DNA from 2 places in the Pedococcus bigeumensis genome. Region 2 is predicted to be linked to the other one. Evidence: riboswitches for the same ligand, from Rfam matches in the RefSeq annotation. Region 2 holds a riboswitch; the other holds the start of a gene.

Region 1 (9,449 bases), on a different contig from region 2:
GCCTTCGTGCCCACGGCCGGCATGCCCGGTCCGGTGCGCTGGTTCGCGGAGCACCAGCCGGTGACCTCGATCGTCAACACCATCCGCGCGCTCTTCGCCAGTCAGCCCCCGGGCGACGACGGCTGGCTGGCCCTGGCCTGGTGCGTCGGGCTGCTCGTCGTGGCCTACGCGCTGGCGATGCGCACCTACCGCGCCAAGGTGGCCTGACCCGCGAGGATGGGTGCCATGCTCACGATCAGCCAGCTCGCGTCGTATGCCGGGGTGACGGTGCGCGCGGTCCGGCACTACCACGCCAAGGGCCTGCTGCCCGAGCCCGAGCGCGACCACTCCGGCTACCGGCGCTACGACGCGGCGTCCGTGGTCGAGCTCGTCAGGATCCGCACCCTCGCCGACGCGGGGGTACCGCTCTCGAGGGTGCGCGAGCTGCTCGTCGCCGACGAGGCGGAGTTCGCGGCGGCGGTCGCCGAGGTCGACCGCCGCCTGCGTGCCGAGATCCGCGAGCGCCAGCAGCACCGGGAGCGGATCGCCAGGCTGGCCGCGGGGGACAGCCTGGCGCTGCCGCCCGAGGCGGTGGCCTACCTCACCCGGCTACGCGGCGTGGGCGTCCCCGAGGAGATGGTCGAAGCCGAGCGGGACGCGTGGATCCTCGTGGCCGCGCAGATCCCCGAGCGGATGGCGTTCTACATGGAGACCAAGGAGCGCCAGCTCGACGACCCGAACGTGCGTGACCTCTACCGCGACCTGGCCGAGATCACCAAGTGGTCGGCCGACGACCCACGGCTCGACCAAGCGGCCGAACGGCTGGCCGCGCAGTTCGAGCAGGTGCCCGACGAGGCGTGGGACGAGGAGAAGCTGCCCGGGGACCTCGCGGACCTCCTGGACGGCGTCTTCCTCTCGTCCGTCCCCGGGGCCCGTCGCATCCTCGACCGGCTCGAGCAGCTCGGCTGGACCGGGTGGACCAACATCCAGCGGGTGGCACGGGCTGGCTGACGGCGAGGTGTACGGCGTGGTGCACCACGCGGCACACCCCACCGCTCAGGTGGTGCCCTTGCGGGTGAACGTCAGGTGGGTGACGCCGCTGGGGGTGGAGACCGCCTCGACGTCGAACGACTCCTCGAGGCCCTCCAGTCCGTCCCAGAGGCGCACCCCGCGGCCGAGCAGGATGGGCACCTGCACGAGGTGCAGGTGGTCGACCAGGCCGGCGAGCAGGAAGTCGCGGACCACGGTGGCCCCACCGCCGATCCGCACGTCCCGGCCGCCGGCTGCCTCGCGAGCCGTCGCCAGCGCCTCGGCCGGGCTCGCGTCGAGGAAGTGGAACGTCGTGCCGCCTTCCATCTCCATCGGGGGCTTCGCGTGGTGGGTCAGCACGAAGGTGGGCGTGTGGAACGGCGGGTTGGGCCCCCACCAGCCCTTCCACTCCGGGTCGTCCTGCCAGCCGGGCGGTCCGAACTTGTTGGCGCCCATGATCTCCGCGCCTACTCCGGGTGTGTGCCGCTCGGCGAAGGCATTGTCGACGCCGAGCGACCCGCCGTCCTCGTCCCAGTAGCGGGTTGCGAACATCCACCGGTGCAGCCGCTCGCCCGCGTGGCCGAAGGGCGCCTCGAGCGACTGCGGCTCGCCGGTGGCGAAGCCGTCGAGCGAGATCGACAGGTTGTGGACCCGCGTGAGTGACATGGCAGTTCTCCTCTGTTGCTGGCTGGCCGATCCCGTCGCGGCTCGGCGCCGGTGGCCCCGGCCGCGCTTCATCATGCGCCCTGCGCCCGTGGCCGGCTCATCCTCCCCCGGCCACGGCATGAGCCACGCAGGTGCGGGCCGTCGGCCGCGCCTCGAGGCGCGCAAGTGGGATCGGCTGCCCGCACACGTCGCAGCGGCCGTACCCACCACTGCGCACGCGGGCCAGGGCGGCCTCGACCCTGGAGAGCTGCGCGTGGGCCGCGTCGACGAGCGACGACAGCTGGGAGCGCTCGTAGGCGATGGTCTGCCCCTCGGGGTCGTGCTCGTCGTCGGCGTTGGAGTCCTGTGAGGCGGCCATCAGCGCCTCGAGGTCGGCCGTCATGCTCGTCAGCCGAGCCCGCACCTCGTCGCCCTCGGCGCGCAGGCGGTCGGCGACGGCAGCCAGGTCGAGCTCTCCCTCTCCGGCAGCGCGCTCGGGGCTCTCGTGGTCACGCATGAGGCTCGGCAGTCATGGCCTTCTCCCGGTCGAGGTGGTGGGGTCTTGGGACGGGCACGGCAACAGACCGACGACGCCTGCCCAACTCATCGTGGCCCACCTGCCCCGGAGGCGCGCGGCGGCCGAACCGGCAGCCTTCTGTCCGCAACGCGTGCGAGGCTGCGCACATGAGCGCGCCCAGGGCTGAGTTCGGTGTCTCGTGGCGACAGGCGCTGGCCTGGCGGCTGGAGCGCCACCTGCTCGAACCCGTGGGGTCGGCGTCGGTGGCCGAGGTGGTGCGCCGGCTCGGTGCCGTGCCGTCGATGGACGAGTCGCTCGCCGAGCTCGCGGTGCGGACCCGCCGGACGTCGTCGCGCCCGGGTGAGCTGGCAGCGGCGTTGGCCTCCGGCACGGTCGTCAAGGCGTTCGCGTTCCGTGGTGCCGTGCACTACCTCTCGGCCGCGGACGGCGGCGTGTACCTGGCCCTCCGGGCTGCGGGGCGACAGTGGGAGCTGCCCAGCTGGGTGGACCACTACCGACTGGAGCCCGAGGACTGGCCGGACTTCCGGGCGGCGGTGCGCGAGGCGCTCGACGCTGGTCCGCTGACCCTCGCCCAGCTGGGCGACGCGGTGACCAGCCGTCCGGCATACCGGCACCTCAAGCCGGTCTTCGACGATGGTGCGGGCACGCTCATCAAGCCACTCACCTGGCAGGGCGACATGGGCTTCGGGCCGCCGCGCGACGGGCGGGCGACGTTCCAGCGCCTCGACACCAACCCACGGTGGGCCGGGATCCCGGACCTCGACGTCGCGGGACCGGCCGCCATCACCGCCTACCTGCGCAGCTACGGTCCAGCGACGACCGAGCACCTCCACTACTGGCTGGGCAACGGCCTGAGCGCGGGCCGCAAGCGGCTCGACGGCTGGCTCGACGGGCTGGATGACCGGCTCGTGCCCGTCGACGTCGAGGGCACCGCGGCACACGCCCTGCGCGAGGACGTCGACGCACTGCAGTCGGCCGAGCCGAGCGACTCCGTGCGCTTCCTGCCCGGCCACGACCAGTGGGTCATCGGCGCCGGGACCAAGGACGCCCACGTCACCCCACCCGCGCTGCGGGACCTGATGACCCGCAAGGCCAACCCGGTCATCCAGGGCGGCGTGGTCCGGGGGACCTGGGCGCGGCGAGGTGACGAGCTCGCGGTGAGCTGGCTGGACAGTGGCAATCGACCGCAGCGGGCCCTCGAGGCGGAGGCAGCGCGGATCGCCACCCTGCTGGGCCGCGACCCGCGACTCCGGGTCGACGCCTAGTCGGACGCCACGATGTCGACGGAGATCTCGACGGCCGGCACGGAGCCGCGGTTCTCGAGCCAGTGCAGGGTGGTGTGGTCCTCGGGCCAGCCCAGCCCCGGTCCGTAGTCGGTGGCGACGCCGTCCCGGTGGTCGGTGATGGCGCCCTGGAGGACGTAGACCGTGCCGGGCCTGCCCCGGTGGTCGTGCACGGGGCCGAAGACGCCGCCGGGCTCGATGGTCACCATCCGCATGCGCAGCTGGCGCCCCTCCATGCCGGGCAGCTCCGGACCGAGGTCGACGGTGCCGAGCAGCTGCACCTCGACGCCCTTGGTCTGCGGGGCCGCTGGCTCACTCATCGGGTGCCTCTCCTGGTGGTTGCTCGCGCGGCGGCCGGTAGAGCTCCTCGACGGCGGCGTCGATGTCGTCGCCGTCGACGTCCACCGGCTCGACGTAGAGGCGCCCCTCGGCGATCAGGTCGTCCCGGACGACCAGCACGATGACCCCGCGCATCGCGAAACCGGAGCCGTCGACGTGGTGCCCCTGCCAGTCGACCTCGGCCCACTCGGTCTCGCCGTCGGTGCACGAGGCCAGCAGCTCGGCCCGGAAGTCGGGCACGCCCTGGAAGACGGACGTCCAGTTGGCGAGCACCTGGGCCCGCCCCCGGAAGGCGCGACCCGGGTGGACCGGCTGGACGCTGGCGTAGCCCTCGGCGAAGTGCGCGGCGAAGCGGCCGGCGTCGTGGGCGTTCTGGGCGTCGACGAGGCGCTCCACCATGCTCCTCATGGTTCGCAACCTAGCCCTCCAGAGACCTCGGAACCAGCGCCGCACGTGGGCCCGTGCCCGCGGCCAGCGCTCCCGCGGTCAGGGTCGGTCGATCTCGGCGAAGACCGGCCGGCCCAGCGAGGGGTCGGTGAGCAACCTGCTGAAGTCGGTGGTGTTGCGGGAGATCGAGATCAGCAGCCGGCCGTCGGCCAGGGTGATGCCGGGGTGGGCCAGCGGCGCGTACTTCAGCTGACCGGACGGGTCCTGGAAGTCCGCCCTCGTCCCACGACGGGCGGTCCAGGGACCGACGGGGGAGTCGGACGACCAGGCGTAGACGGTGTTGCCGAGGTCGCCGTCCCGTTTGGAGACGATGACGAACCGGCCGTCGAGCGCGTCCACCGACAGCGTCTGCGAGACGCCGCCGCGGGCCGGCAGGATGACTGCGGCTCGCGTCGGCTCGCCCACCCAGGCGGCCCCGTCCCAGAACTGCCACGTCGCGCGGTCGCGCGCGTCGGCAATGGGTGCGCGGGCGGCATACAGGGCCCGTCCGAAGGACTCCTTGCTGGGCAGCCGGGTGCCGTAGACGTAGAGCCAGCCACCCCTGACCGTCATGGCCGAACCCCAGTTGACCTGGTCTGCTGCGGTGCTGTCGGGGGTGATGTCGAGCTGCTGCCGCAGGGTGGGGGCGGCCCCGGGCGCGACGTCGAACAGGGTGGCGCTGCTGCCGAGGTAGGTGAAGTCGAGACCGCCCGAGGTGCCGCGTCGGATCCGGGCGGAGACGACGACGAGGACGTCACCCTGGGGCCGGGACAGCGACACCACGGACATCGGCCAGTGCACGACGCCGTCGGCCCGGTCGGGGATCACCGGCCCCCGACCGGTCACCTCGACCTGCGAGGTGCACAGGCCGCTCGTGACCAGCATGGAGTTGGCCACGATGCGCGGGGTGATGCCGTCGCCGCGCACCGTGTCGCCGAACACCCACACGATCCGGTCGTCGGGCAGGCGCGCGCTGGCCCCGATGTCACCGGCCTGCCACAGGGGGAGGTCGAGGCCGGCCACGATCCGGTTGAGCTGGCCGACGGTCACCACCGGCGGCTTCCCCGTGGCGGTCGCCCGCGCGCACGCCGGCGTCAACCGCGGGTATGCCGTGTCGCCCTGGCTCGGGGCCCGCTCGCTACCGGGGCCGGTGGAGCAGCCCACCAGGACCGCCGCGAGGGCCAGTCCGAGCACCCGCGCCACCACCGGGCCGAGCACCGCGCCGTGCCCCCTGTCGAGCGCTGCGCCCCGGGGTCGGGACGGGCTCGCGCGACGCATGGTGGCAATCCTAGGGACGCGACACGCGCACCCAACATGTGGTGCCGCGGATTCGCCCCAGCACCCGCATATGGTGTCTCTCGCTGGTCCGGAGGCCGCGCAATCGGTCTCCGGGGCAAGAGGGAACCCGGTGCGAATCCGGGACTGCCCCGCAGCGGTAAGCGGAAACGACCGCCGTCACCAAAGCACTGCCCGCACCACGCGGGTGGGAAGCGACGGCCAGTAGGAACCGCGTCGACGACCGGGCCCGTCAGGGCTCACCGGTCGCCGAGGCGAAGGTCCGCGAGTCCGAAGACCTGCCAGCGACCGCACACGCCGTGTGCGGGAAGTCGTGGCCTCGAGGGCGGGTCACACGACAGGCGCAGCCGACCGCACCCGGGTCCCCGGAGGTGGTGGCTGAGTCGTCGTCACCTCCTCGACCCGCGGCACCGAATCGCTCGCGAGGAGAGAGCTGTGACCGACACGACCACCGAGGTGGAGCAACCCCGGACCCCCGAACAGGCAGCGCGCCGCACCAGCATGGCGGTGCGCAAGCGCAACGGCGACAGCGAACCCGTCGACGTCATGAAGATCGTCCGGGCGGTGGAGCGCTGGTGCGACGACCTCACCGAGGTCGACCCGATGGCCATCGCCACCCGCACCATCAGCGGGCTCTACGACGGGGCGACGACCGCCGAGCTCGACCGGTTGTCGATCCAGACCGCCGCGGAGATGACGGCGACCGAGCCCGAGTACTCGCGGCTGGCCGCCCGACTGCTGTCGAACTACGTCGACAAGGAGGTGCGCGGGCAGCAGATCGCGTCGTTCAGCCAGGCCGTGCGGCTCGGCCACCTCGAGGGGCTGATCGGTGACGAGACCGCGGCCTTCGTGGAGGCCAACGCCCGCAAGCTCGACCACGCCGTGGACCTGGGCAACGACCGACGGTTCGAGTACTTCGGCCTGCGCACCGTCTACGACCGCTACCTGCTCCGCCACCCCGACACCCGGATGGTGCTGGAGACCCCGCAGTACTTCCTGCTGCGCGTCGCCTGCGGCCTGTCGCACACGCCCCAGGAGGCGATCGGGTTCTACCGGCTGATGGCGTCCCTGGCCTACCTGCCGAGCTCACCGACGCTGTTCAACTCCGGCACCCGCCACACCCAGATGTCGTCGTGCTACCTCGTCGACTCGCCGCAGGACGAGCTGGAGTCGATCTACGACCGCTACGCACAGGTCGCGAAGCTCTCGAAGTTCGCTGGTGGCATTGGCATCTCGTGGTCTCGGGTCCGCTCTCGCGGGGCGCTGATCCGCGGCACGAACGGCCATTCCAACGGCATCGTCCCGTGGCTGCGCACCCTCGACTCGTCGGTCTCGGCGGTCAACCAGGGTGGTCGCCGCAAGGGAGCCGCCTGTGTCTACCTCGAGCCGTGGCACCCCGACATCGAGGAGTTCCTCGAGCTGCGCGACAACACCGGCGAGGACGCCCGTCGCACGCACAACCTCAACCTCGCCAACTGGGTGCCCGACGAGTTCATGCGGCGCGTCGAGGCCGACGAGCAGTGGAGCCTGATCGACCCGAACGAGGTGCCCGAGCTGCCCGACCTCTGGGGGCCTGCCTTCGAGGAGGCGTATGCCGCCGCGGAGCGGGACGGGCGCTTCGTGCGCCAGGTCAGCGCGCGTGAGCTCTACGGCAAGATGATGCGCACCCTGGCGCAGACCGGCAACGGCTGGATGACGTTCAAGGACGCCAGCAACCGCACCTGCAACCAGACCAGCGACGACCAGCGGGCCGGTGCTCCCGTGGTGCACCTGTCGAACCTGTGCACCGAGATCATCGAGGTCTCCAGCAACGACGAGACCGCGGTCTGCAACCTCGGCTCGGTCAACCTGGCCCAGCACCTCACGCCGGGGCGCGACGCGGTCGACTGGGAGAAGCTTCGAGCGACCGTCCGGACGGCGGTCACGTACCTCGACCGCGTCATCGACATCAACCACTACCCGAGCAAGGAGTCCGCGGCGTCCAACCCGCGCTGGCGCCCTGTGGGCCTGGGGGTCATGGGACTGCAGGACGTGCTGTTCGCCCTGCGCCTGCCCTTCGACTCGGCCGAGGCCGAGGAGCTGTCCACCCGCATCGCCGAGGAGGTCTACCTCTCGGCGCTGGAGCGCTCGAGCCAGCTCGCCGCCGACCACGGCGCCCACCCGGCATACGACCAGACGCGCGCAGCGCGGGGTGACCTGCAGCCCGACCTCTGGGACGTCACGCCGACCCAGACCGAGCGCTGGGAGCGGGTGCGGAAGGCCATCAGGGACAACGGGCTCCGCAACGCGCTGCTCGTCGCCATCGCGCCGACGGCCACCATCGCGTCGATCGCGGGTGCCTACGAGTGCATCGAGCCGCAGGTGTCCAACCTCTTCAAGCGCGAGACGCTGTCGGGGGAGTTCCTCCAGGTCAACACGGCGCTGGTCCGCGAGCTCAAGGGGCGCGGGCTGTGGACCCCGGAGGTGCGCGAGGCGATCAAGCGCAGCGACGGCTCGGTGCAGGGCATCGCGCAGATCCCGGAGGACGTCCGGCTGCTCTTCCGCACGGCCTGGGAGCTCCCGCAGAAGTCACTCATCGACCTCGCCGCCGCCCGGCAGCCCTACATCGACCAGAGCCAGTCGCTCAACCTCTTCCTCGCCTCGCCGACGATCGGGAAGCTCAGCTCGATGTACCTCTACGCGTGGAAGGCCGGGCTCAAGACGACGTACTACCTGCGGTCGCGTCCGGCCACCCGCATCCAGCAGGCCACCGTCTCGGTGGCTGCGCCCATCCCCACTGTCCCCACCGTCACCGACGAGGCGGCCATCGCGTGCTCCCTCGAGAACCCCGAGAGCTGCGAGGCCTGCGAATGACCACCACCAGCGCCACGACCCACACCGAGCCCCGGATGCTGCTCGACCCCGGGATGAACCTGACCCTGCGGCCGATGCGCTACCCGCACTTCTACGAGCGCTACCGCGACGCCATCAAGAACACCTGGACCGTCGAGGAGGTCGACCTGCACTCCGACCTCAAGGACCTGCAGCGGTTGACCGCCGCCGAGCGGCACCTGGTGAGCCGGCTCGTGGCGTTCTTCGCCACCGGCGACACCATCGTGGCCAACAACCTGGTGCTCAACCTCTACCAGCACATCAACTCGCCGGAGGGTCGGCTCTACCTGAGCCGGCAGCTGTTCGAGGAGGCCGTGCACGTGCAGTTCTACCTGACCCTCCTCGACACCTACGTCCCCGACGAGAAGGAGCGGCACGAGGCCTTCGCCGCGGTCGACAACATCCCGTCGATCAAGGACAAGGCCGACTTCTGCTTCCGGTGGATCGACTCGGTGTTCGACCTCGACGAGCTGGAGACCAGGGAGCACCGACGGGCCTTCCTGCTCAACGTGATCTGCTTCGCGGCGTGCATCGAGGGGTTGTTCTTCTACGGCGCGTTCGCCTACGTCTACTTCCTCCGGTCGCGCGGCCTGCTCAACGGCCTGGCGAGCGGCACGAACTGGGTGTTCCGCGACGAGTCGATGCACATGGCCTTCGCCTTCGACGTCGTGGAGACCGTGCGCCGCGAGGAGCCTGACCTCTTCGACGCCGAGCTCGGCGACCAGGTGCGGGCCATGATGCGGGACGCCGTGGACGCCGAGGCGCAGTTCGCGCAGGACCTGTTGGGCGGGGGAGTGGCGGGGCTCTCGACGACCGACATGCGCACCTACCTCGAGTCGGTGGCGGACCGGCGGCTCGAGCAGCTGGGGCTCGAGCCGGAGTACGGCTCGAAGAACCCGCTGGCGTTCATGGAGCTGCAGGACGTGCAGGAGCTCTCGAACTTCTTCGAGCGCCGGGTGTCGGCCTACCAGGTCGGCGTGTCCGGCGCGGTGGCCTTCAACGAGGAGTTCTAGCGCGTAGAGCTCCGAGGACGAGGCGTTCTG
Region 2 (9,449 bases):
CGCCGACGGACTCAGCTCGCTGCGCCATGATCTCGGTGACCTCGGGCTCCTGCACCCCGATCACGGCCACGGCGTCGGCCTTGATGATCCCCGACTTCTCGTCGGCGATCTGCTCCACCGTGTCGCCGAGCATGCGGGTGTGGTCGAGGCTGACCGGCGTCACCACGGCCACCTGGCCGTCGGCGACGTTGGTCGCGTCCCACGCTCCGCCGAGCCCGACCTCCACGATGGCGACGTCGACCGGCGCGTCCGCGAACGCGGCATACGCAACCGCCACGAGGATCTGGAAGTAGTTCATCCGGGGGCGCCCGGCCTCCGCGGACTGGGCGTCCACGATCTCGACGAACGGCAGCACCTCGTCGTAGGCGGCGATGAACTTCTCCGGGCTGATCGGCACTCCGGACAGGGCGATCCGCTCGCGCATCGAGTGCAGGTGCGGCGAGGTGAACCGCCCCGTCTTCAGCCCCATCTCGCGCAGCATCGAGTCGATGATCCGCGTCGTCGACGTCTTGCCGTTGGTGCCGGTCAGGTGGATGACCGGGTAGCTGCGCTGGGGGTCGCCCAGGAGGTCCATGACCGCACGGATCTGGTCGAGGGACGGCTCGATGTCACTCTCCGGCGCCCGACCGTCGATGGCCTGCTCGACCTCACGGAGCCGTTTCATGACCTCGAGGTTGTGCGCGGCCTCGCGCTGGGCGGCATCAGGAGCAGGCATGCGCCCATCCTCCCGCAGCGACCACCCCCGACGCGAAACGGGGGCAGCGGTCTCGAAGGACCGCTGCCCGTTTCGTCCCGCCCGTCAGCTCAGAGCTTCATGACCTTGATGCGCACCGGCTCACCGTCACCGACCGTGGCGCCGACGACGTCGGCGCGCTCGGGCAGGGCGTCGAGCTGCGGCGCAGACCCGAACTGGCTGGCCAGCGTCTCCTCGACGATCAGCGCCTGGTGGGCGACCGTGGCCTCCCAGACCGCCTGCGAACCCGTGACGGTCAACGAGATCCGGTCGGACACGTCGAGCCCGCCGTCGCGCCGGGCCTGCTGGACGGCCCGGACGATGTCGCGAGCCAGCCCTTCCTGCGCGAGCTCGGGCGTGACGAGCGTGTCCAGGACGACGACGCCACCGCCGTTGGGCAGCAGGGCCCGGCTGTGCCGCTCGTCCTTCTCCCCGAGGAAGGCCTGCTCCAGGGTGAACTCCCCTTCGAGCAGCTCCACCCCGCCGGCCACGACGGAGCCGTGGTCGTCCACCGACCAGTCGCCCGCCTTGGAGGCCTGGATGACCTTCTGCACCTCGCGGCCGAGTCGCGGTCCGGCCACCCGTGCGTGCACGGTGAGCCGCTGGTCGACCTCGAAGGCGGCCGCGGCCGCGTCACCCTCGTCGATGAGGGTGACCTGCTTGACGTTGACCTCGTCGGCGATGATCGGCGCGTAGGCCTTGAGTGCGGCGGCGTCGGCCACGACGACCGTGAGGTCGCCGAGCGGCAGGCGGGTGCGCAGGCCGTCGGCCTTGCGCAGGGACGACGCCACGGAGCAGACGTCCCGCACCCGGTCCATCGCCGCCACGAGGGCATCGTCGGCGGGCAGGTCGGAGGCCTCGGGCCAGTCCGTGAGGTGCACGGACCGACCACCGGTCAGGCCGCGCCAGATCTCCTCGGTCACCAGCGGGAGCAGCGGCGCGGTCACGCGACACAGCACCTCGAGTGCCGTGTAGAGGGTGTCGAAGGCCTGCCCGGCCCCGCCGCCGGCTCCCCCGCCCGTCGTGCTGCCGGTGTCCCAGAAGCGCTCGCGCGAACGACGCACGTACCAGTTGGTGAGCACGTCGAGGAAGCCACGGGTCGTCTCGCAGGCCGACGCCACCTCGTACCCGTCGAGCTGGGTGGTCATCGTCTCGACGAACTGGCGCAGCTTGGCCAGCAGGTAGCGGTCGAGCGGGTCGGTCGACGCGGTCGACCACTTCGCCTCGTAGCCCTGGGCCCCGTCGGCGGCGCTGCCACCACCGTGCACAAAAGCGTTGGCGTACAACGAGAAGAAGTACCAGGTGTTCCAGAGCGGGATGATCACCTGCCGCACACCGTCGCGGATGCCCTGCTCGGTGACGATGAGGTTGCCACCACGCAGGATCGGGCTGCCCATGAGGAACCAGCGCATCGCGTCGGCGCCGTCACGGTCGAACACCTCGCGCACGTCGGGGTAGTTGCGCAGCGACTTCGACATCTTCTGTCCGTCGGAGCCGAGCACGATGCCGTGGCAGATCACCGAGCTGAAGGCAGGGCGGTCGAACAGCGACGTCGAGAGGATGTGCAGCATGTAGAACCAGCCGCGGGTCTGCCCGATGTACTCGACGATGAAGTCGGCCGGGAAGTGGTGCTCGAACCACTCGGCGTTCTCGAACGGGTAGTGCACCTGGGCATAGCTCATCGAGCCGGAGTCGAACCACACGTCGAGGACGTCCTCGACGCGGCGCATCGTCGACTGCCCCGTGGGGTCGTCGGGGTTGGGCCGGGTGAGCTCGTCGACGAAGGGACGGTGCAGGTCGACCTGCCCGTCGGAGCTGCGGGGCAGCCGTCCGAAGTCGCGCTCGATCTCCTCGAAGGAGCCGTACACGTCGATCCGCGGGTACTGCGGGTCGTCCGACCGCCACACCGGGACGGGGCTGCCCCAGAAGCGGTTGCGGGTGATCGACCAGTCACGGGCGTTCTCGAGCCACTTGCCGAACTGGCCGTTCTTGATGTGGTCAGGGGTCCAGGCGATCTGCTCGTTGAGCTCGAGCATCCGGTCCTTGAACTTGGTGACCTCGACGAACCAGCTCGACACGGCCATGTAGATCAGTGGCATGCGGCAGCGCCAGCAGTGGGGGTAGGAGTGGTCGTAGGTCTCGCGACGCAGCAGGACGGTGCCCTCGGTGACCGCACCCGTCTCGCCCTCGCCACGGGTGCGCGCCTTGAGGTGCTCGATGATCAACGCGTTGGCGTCGAAGACCTGGACGCCCTCGTAGTCGGTCACCGGGAAGATGAACCGCCCGTCGGCGCCGACCGGCACGACCGGCTCGATGCCCTCGCGGTCGGTCGTGACCTTGTCCTCCTCACCGAACGCCCCCGCGTTGTGGACCAGGCCCGTGCCGTCGGTCGTCGTCACGTAGTCGTCTGCGACGACCCGGTGCGCGCCCTCGTGGCCCTGGTAGTAGGAGAACGGCGGCGTGTAGGAGCGCCCGACGAGGTCGGAGCCCTTGAGCCGCTCGACGACGTGGTCGGCAGCCGTGTCGGCGTCGAGGCCGAGGTCCTTGGCGTAGGCGGAGAGGCGGGCCTCGGCGACGACGTAGCGCTCCGTGCTGCCGGTGAAGTCCGACTCGACGACGACGTAGTCGATGTCAGGGCCCACGACGACGAGCAGGTTGGACGGCAGGGTCCACGGGGTGGTCGTCCAGATGAGGGCCAGCTCGCCGGTGGAGAGGCGGTAGCCCACCGTGACGGCCGGGTCCTGGCGGTTCTGGTAGACGTCGTCGTCCATCCGCAGCTCGTGGTTGGACAGCGGCGTCTGGTCGTTCCAGCAGTAGGGCAGCACGCGGAAGCCCTCGTAGATCAGGCCCTTGTCGTACAACGACTTGAACGCCCAGATGACCGACTCCATGTAGTCGGGGTTGAACGTCTTGTAGTCGTTGTCGAAGTCGACCCAGCGGGCCTGGCGCGTGACGTACTCGCGCCACTCCCCCGTGTACTTCAGCACCGACTGGCGGCACTTGGCGTTGAACTCCTCGATGCCGATCTCGAGGATCTCGTCCTTGGTCTTGATGCCGAGCTGCGCCATCGCCTCGAGCTCGGCGGGCAGGCCGTGCGTGTCCCACCCGAACCGTCGCTCGACCCGGCGACCGCGCATGGTCTGGTAGCGCGGGATGAGGTCCTTCACGTAGCCGGTCAGCAGGTGGCCGTAGTGCGGCAGGCCGTTGGCGAACGGCGGGCCGTCGTAGAAGACGAACTCGTTGTCGCCGTCGGTGCCGGCCGACCGGTTCTCCACCGACGCGATGAAGGTCCCGTCCTCGTCCCAGTACTTGAGGATGCGCTCCTCGATCTCGGGGAAGCGCGGGGAGGCGGGCACGCCGGGGACGGTGTCCTGGGCGTCGCTGGGGACGGTGGCGCTGGAGACCTTGGGATAGGTCATGGTGTCGGCGGTCCTCACATCACTCGTGTCTTCACACGAGGACGACGTCGCCGGGTTTCCCGACGGCACCGCGGTGCCACCTCGCTTGCCGTGCCCCGCGTGCTGACGCACGCGGCACACGACCGCTCTTGCCGAAGGTTGTGACGGACCCACCCGTCCGGTTCTAGTGAGCCTGGTGGCCCGCGTATGCCGCGGGCGCGCCCTGCCGTTCTTCCGGAGGCTCCCCGGTGATGGCCGGTTCGACGCCTGTGCCGCCCAGTCTAGCCATGCGTGACGAAGGGCACGCTCGCACGGCGGGCGGACCACCGGGTGCGGTGTAGGGTGAGCGGCGTTGCCCTGAGGTCACCGACCGCAAGGCGACACCACGACGCGACACCAGGGGAAGCCGGTCAGATGCCGGCGCTGACCCGCAACCGTAGGCCGCTTGAACCGCGGCAAGCCGGAACACCTGGATCGCGAAGCGGCTCCATTTCCGTCGAGGTACGCGGGGCGGAGCCCGGACACCAAGTCCGAGGCCGCCCCCCGATGTCGCTCCAGCGACGCCGGGGGTCTTTCACGTTCTGGTGCCGGTGCACCCGTCGCGACACCGTTCGCATTGAAGAGGCACCATGCACCGCACTCTCCGCAGCGCCCGTCCGGCAGCTGCGCTAGCCCTGGCCCTGGCCGGTTCGCTGGTCGTCCCCGGCGCGGCGTTCGCCGGCACGACCGAGCCCACGCCGGTCACGACCACCGGTTCGACCACGAGCTCCACCACGCCGTCGACCACCACGCCAGCAACCACCACGCCGTCGACCACCACGACGTCGACCTCCACAGCCACGACCTCCACCGGGCCGGCCACGACGTCGACGGCCACGACGTCCCCCACGACCTCCGCCAGCGCGTCCAGCACGACGACCCCCTCGACGACGACGGCGACGACGAAGCCGCCGACCACCACGTCGAAGGCGAAGGCGAAGCTGTCGACCGCCACGAAGGACGTGCGGCCGTTCGGCACCGGCTCCTCCCTGCGCGCCGCCCTCGTGCCGGATGACAGCTCCGACCAGGCAGCCCACGCCGCGGGTTTCATCGTGCGCACCCTCGCCACGCGACAGGACCACTACAACTACCCCGCCTCGGACTACTTCGACGGCGGCAACACCGTCGACGCCGTCCTCGCGCTGGACGGTGCCGGCGCCGGCCTCGACCAGGCCGACGCCACGACCGACTACCTCGCGGCGCACGTCGACGACTACGTGGGCTACCCCGACCCGGCCGGCTCCCCCACCGCCGAGACCTACGCCGGCCCCCTGGGCAAGCTCGTGCTCGGCGTCGTCGCCCAGGGCGGTGACCCCACCGACTTCGGCGGCCAGGACCTCGTCGCCCGCCTCGAGGGCCTGATGACCGTCGACGGACGCTTCTCCGACAAGTCGAACTTCGGCGACTACTCCAACACCATCGGGCAGGTCCTCGACCTCATCGCCCTCGGGCGCGCCACGGGCTCGGTCCCGGATGCGGCTGGCGACTACCTCCTCGACCAGCAGTGCGGCGACGGCGGTTTCCGCGGCAACCTCGATGTCGCCGGCGCCCCCTGCTCCAGTGACGCGGACGCCACCGCGTTCGCGGCCCAGGCCCTCGTCGGCCTCCTGGGCGCCGACGACCCCGCGACCGCCGACGCCCTGGCGTGGCTCTCGTCGCACCAGGCGCCCAACGGCGGGTTCCGCAACGACGACGGCCAGTACAACGCCAACACGGCGGGCGTCGCAGCCCAGGCCTTCGCCGCCGGTGGCCTCGACGTCGAGCTCGCGAGCGCCCAGGACTTCCTGGCGGGTCTCCAGCTCGACTGCTCGTTCGCGACCGGCCTCCGTGGCGGCATCGCCTTCACCGCGGCGGACTACGCGACGCTCAAGACCGCGCCGAAGACCACGGCCGCGATCGACCGCGCGCTGCGCGCCACGCCCCAGGCCACCCTCGGCCTGGCCGGGGGCTCGCTGCTGACCGTCACCGCCGACGGGGCGTCGGCCATCGCGCCGGCCCTCGACTGCCCCGCCAGCACGACGACCACCATGTCGCCCGCGTCCTCCACGAGCACCTCCGCCACCCCCGGCACGGGTGCCGACGACCCGGCCGACCCCGCGTCGGCCACGCCCGGAGCGCTGGCCTTCACCGGCAGCAACGTGGCTGCGCTGACCCTGCTCGGCGCGCTGCTGCTGCTGGCCGGTGCGACCGCGATCGTGCTGGCACGGCGCAAGGGCGTGCACGTCTGATGCGGCTGGTCGCGCGGTTCGTCGCCGTTGCCGGTCTCGTCGTCGCCGGCGGCCTCGCCCTCCCGGGCGGGGCCGCCCAGGCGGCGGCCTGCAGCGGCTCGACCGGTGTGACTGTAGTGGTCGACTACGGCTCGAGCAGCAGCACGCTCTGCGCCGCGGACGACACCTCCGCCATGCGGGTGCTCACGAAGGTCGCCTCGGTCGTGAGCCCGGCCCAGTACCCCGGCACGGTGGTCTGCAAGATCAACAGCGTGCCCGCCGACCAGTCCTGCCAGCGGATGCCGCCCGCCAACGCCTACTGGGCCTTCTTCCACGCCACCCGCGGCGGTTCGTGGACCTACAGCAGCTCGGGGGTTGCCGACTACAACCCCGCGCCCGGCACCGTCATCGGGTTCGCGTTCGGCTCCGGCGGGGCTCCCAGCAGCCCTCCTCCCGCCGCGGTCGCGCCCAAGCCGTCCCCGAAGCCCAGCCCGTCCTCCTCGTCGAGCCGCCCGCCGGCACCCACGCCGAAGCCGAAGCCCGCGGCCACGACCCCTGCACGACCCGGCAGCCCGGGCTCCTCGACCGGGTCGACGCCCGCAGCCGGCACCGGTGTGGGGACCGGTTCGGCCCCCACACCCGGCACGAAGCCCTCGCCACCCCGCAGCACGACCACCACGGCGAGCGGTGCCACCACCACGGGCGCGACGGCACCGACCGACCCGACCGGCGACGGTGCGAGCGCTGCAGGCGCCCGGGCGGACTCGACCGACTCGGGCTCGCCCACCACCCTGCTCGCCGGGCTCGGCCTGGTCGGGCTGGTCGGCGCCGGCGCGGCATACCTCGCGATCCGTCGCCGGGCCACGGGCTGAGGGTCGTGCGCACGGCCGGCCCCCCGCTGTCCCGTCACCTCCACCCGGTCGCCTGGTGGGTGTGGGCGATCGGGCTGGCCGTGGCCTGCTCGCGCACCAGCAACCCCCTGCTCCTCCTGCTCGCGGTGACCGTCGCGAGCCTGGTGGTCGCGGCCAAGCGCGGCAGCTCCCCCTGGGCACGGGCCTTCCGCCTCTACCTCGCGCTCGGGCTCGTCATCATCGTCCTGCGGGTCCTGCTCCACGTCGCGGTGGGCTACAAGGTCGGCAGCACGAGGCTCTACACGCTGCCCAGCGTCGAGCTGCCCGGCATCACCCTCCTCGGCCCGCTCTACCTCGAGGGCCTGCTGGCCGCGGCGGTCGAAGGGCTGCGGCTGGCCAGCCTGATCGCCTGCGTCGGCGCGGCCAACGCCCTCGCCAACCCCAAGCGCCTCCTGCGCGCCCTCCCCAGCGCCCTGCACGAGGTCGGCACCGCCGTCGTCATCTCGGTGACCGTCGCGCCCCAGCTGGCCGAGAGCGTCCAGCGGGTCCGGCGTGCGCGGGTGCTGCGTGGCGAGGGCGGCTCCGGGATCCGGTCGGTCGCACGGGTGGCGCTGCCCGTCCTCCAGGACACCCTCGACCGCTCGTTGTCGCTCGCCTCGGCGATGGACTCACGGGGGTACGGCCGCCGCACCGAGCAGTCGCCGACGACGAGGCGGGTCACCGCCGCGCTGACCCTCACCGGCCTGCTGGGCGCCGCCATCGGGATGTACGGCCTGCTCGACAGCACCGCGCCCGCGGTCATCGGACTCCCCATGCTCGTCCTCGGGTTGGTCCTGGCGGCGATCGGCATGCGGGTGGGCGGCCACAGCGTGCAGCGCACGGTCTACCGGCCCGACCGGTGGGCGCTGCCGGAGTGGCTCGTCGCCGCCTCGGGGCTGCTGGCCGCCGGGCTGGTCGTCGTGCAGTCCACCCGCGCCCCGGGCGCGCTGGTCCTGCCCCTCGAGCCGCTGGCCGCCCCTGCGCTGCCCCTGCTCCCCGTGCTCGGGATCCTCGTGGCGGCCCTGCCGGCGTTCGTCGCCCCCGACCCGCCGGTCGCCCGTCGGGGGGACCCGTCGTGAGCGCCTCCGTCGACCCGCACGTCCCGGTCGTCTTCGACCGCGTCACCATCCGGTATGCCGGGAGCTCGCGTCCCGCGATCCGCGCGGCGTCGTTCACGCTCCAGGAAGGTGAGCTCGTCGTCGTCACCGGCCGCACCGGCTCGGGCAAGTCGACCCTGCTCGGCGCCGTGAACGGCACCGTGCCCCACTTCACCGGTGGCCACCTCTCGGGTCGCGTGTCGGTCTTCGGCCGCGACACCCGCACCCACCGGCCCCGCGACCTTGCGGGCGTGGTCGGAGTCGTCCGCCAGGACCCGCTGGCGGGGTTCGTCACGGACACCGTGGAGGAGGAGCTCGCCTACACGCTCGAGCAGCTGGCCCTCGACCCGGCTGCCATGCGCCGCAGGGTGGAGGAGGTGCTCGACCTGCTCGGTATCGCCGACCTGCGCGACGCGCCCCTGCGCGACCTGTCGGGCGGGCAGCAGCAGCGGGTGGCGATCGGGTCGGTGCTCACCGCCAACCCACGGCTCCTGGTCCTCGACGAACCCACCTCCGCCCTCGACCCGACCGGCGCCGAGGAGGTGCTCGCGACGCTCTCGCGGCTCGTCCACGACCTCGGCCTGACCGTCCTGCTGTCGGAGCACCGGCTGGAGCGGATCGTCGGTGCCGCCGACCGGGTCGTCGAGCTGCACGACGACGGCACGGTCACCGACGGCCGCCCGAGCGACGTCATGGCCACCGCTGCCCTGGCCCCGCCGGTGGTCCACCTCGGCCGCTGGGCCGGCTGGGACCCCCTGCCCCTGACCGTCCGGGACGCCCGCCGCGCGGCCACCGCGCTGCGAGCCGCGCTCACCGAGCCGGGTCCCGCCGACACCTCGGACCCCGGCACGCAGGAGCCGGGCCCCGGACCGTCGCGGCTCCTCGCGTCGGCCCTCTCGGTCACCCACGACACGGTGGCCGCGGTGCGCTCGGTCGACCTGGCCCTGCGCGACGGCGAGGTCGCAGTCGTCATGGGCCGCAACGGTTCCGGCAAGTCGTCGCTGCTCTGGGCACTGCACGGCAGCGGCAGCCGCAGCGGCGGGTCGGTCGCGCTCGTCACCGCCACCGGAGCCCGGGTCGACCCC

The links. A riboswitch is a leader RNA that binds a small molecule or an ion and turns the genes downstream of it on or off. The one in region 2 is predicted to bind cobalamin.
Region 1: linked by a shared signal. The riboswitch ahead of ABD262_RS06160 (ribonucleoside-diphosphate reductase subunit alpha) and the one ahead of ABD262_RS16235 (prenyltransferase/squalene oxidase repeat-containing protein) in region 2 are both predicted to bind cobalamin.

What each region holds. Positions count from the first base shown of each region.
Region 1 is NZ_BAAAQS010000001.1:1,280,192-1,289,640, forward strand. Features, by position in the region: gene ABD262_RS06120 (ABC transporter permease) at 1-207, shown strand, start outside; gene ABD262_RS06125 (MerR family transcriptional regulator) at 226-990, shown strand; gene ABD262_RS06130 (dihydrofolate reductase family protein) at 1,036-1,674, opposite strand; gene ABD262_RS06135 (TraR/DksA family transcriptional regulator) at 1,772-2,170, opposite strand; gene ABD262_RS06140 (DNA glycosylase AlkZ-like family protein) at 2,338-3,456, shown strand; gene ABD262_RS06145 (cupin domain-containing protein) at 3,453-3,794, opposite strand; gene ABD262_RS06150 (nuclear transport factor 2 family protein) at 3,787-4,221, opposite strand; gene ABD262_RS06155 (DUF4185 domain-containing protein) at 4,300-5,517, opposite strand; cobalamin riboswitch at 5,585-5,835, shown strand; gene ABD262_RS06160 (ribonucleoside-diphosphate reductase subunit alpha) at 5,971-8,388, shown strand; gene ABD262_RS06165 (ribonucleotide-diphosphate reductase subunit beta) at 8,385-9,419, shown strand.
Region 2 is NZ_BAAAQS010000005.1:110,537-119,985, forward strand. Features, by position in the region: gene ABD262_RS16220 (bifunctional folylpolyglutamate synthase/dihydrofolate synthase) at 1-715, opposite strand, end outside; gene ileS (isoleucine--tRNA ligase) at 805-4,152, opposite strand; cobalamin riboswitch at 4,532-4,657, shown strand; gene ABD262_RS16230 (hypothetical protein) at 4,706-5,149, opposite strand; gene ABD262_RS16235 (prenyltransferase/squalene oxidase repeat-containing protein) at 5,133-6,398, shown strand; gene ABD262_RS16240 (hypothetical protein) at 6,398-7,249, shown strand; gene ABD262_RS16245 (energy-coupling factor transporter transmembrane component T) at 7,255-8,346, shown strand; gene ABD262_RS16250 (ABC transporter ATP-binding protein) at 8,343-9,449, shown strand, end outside.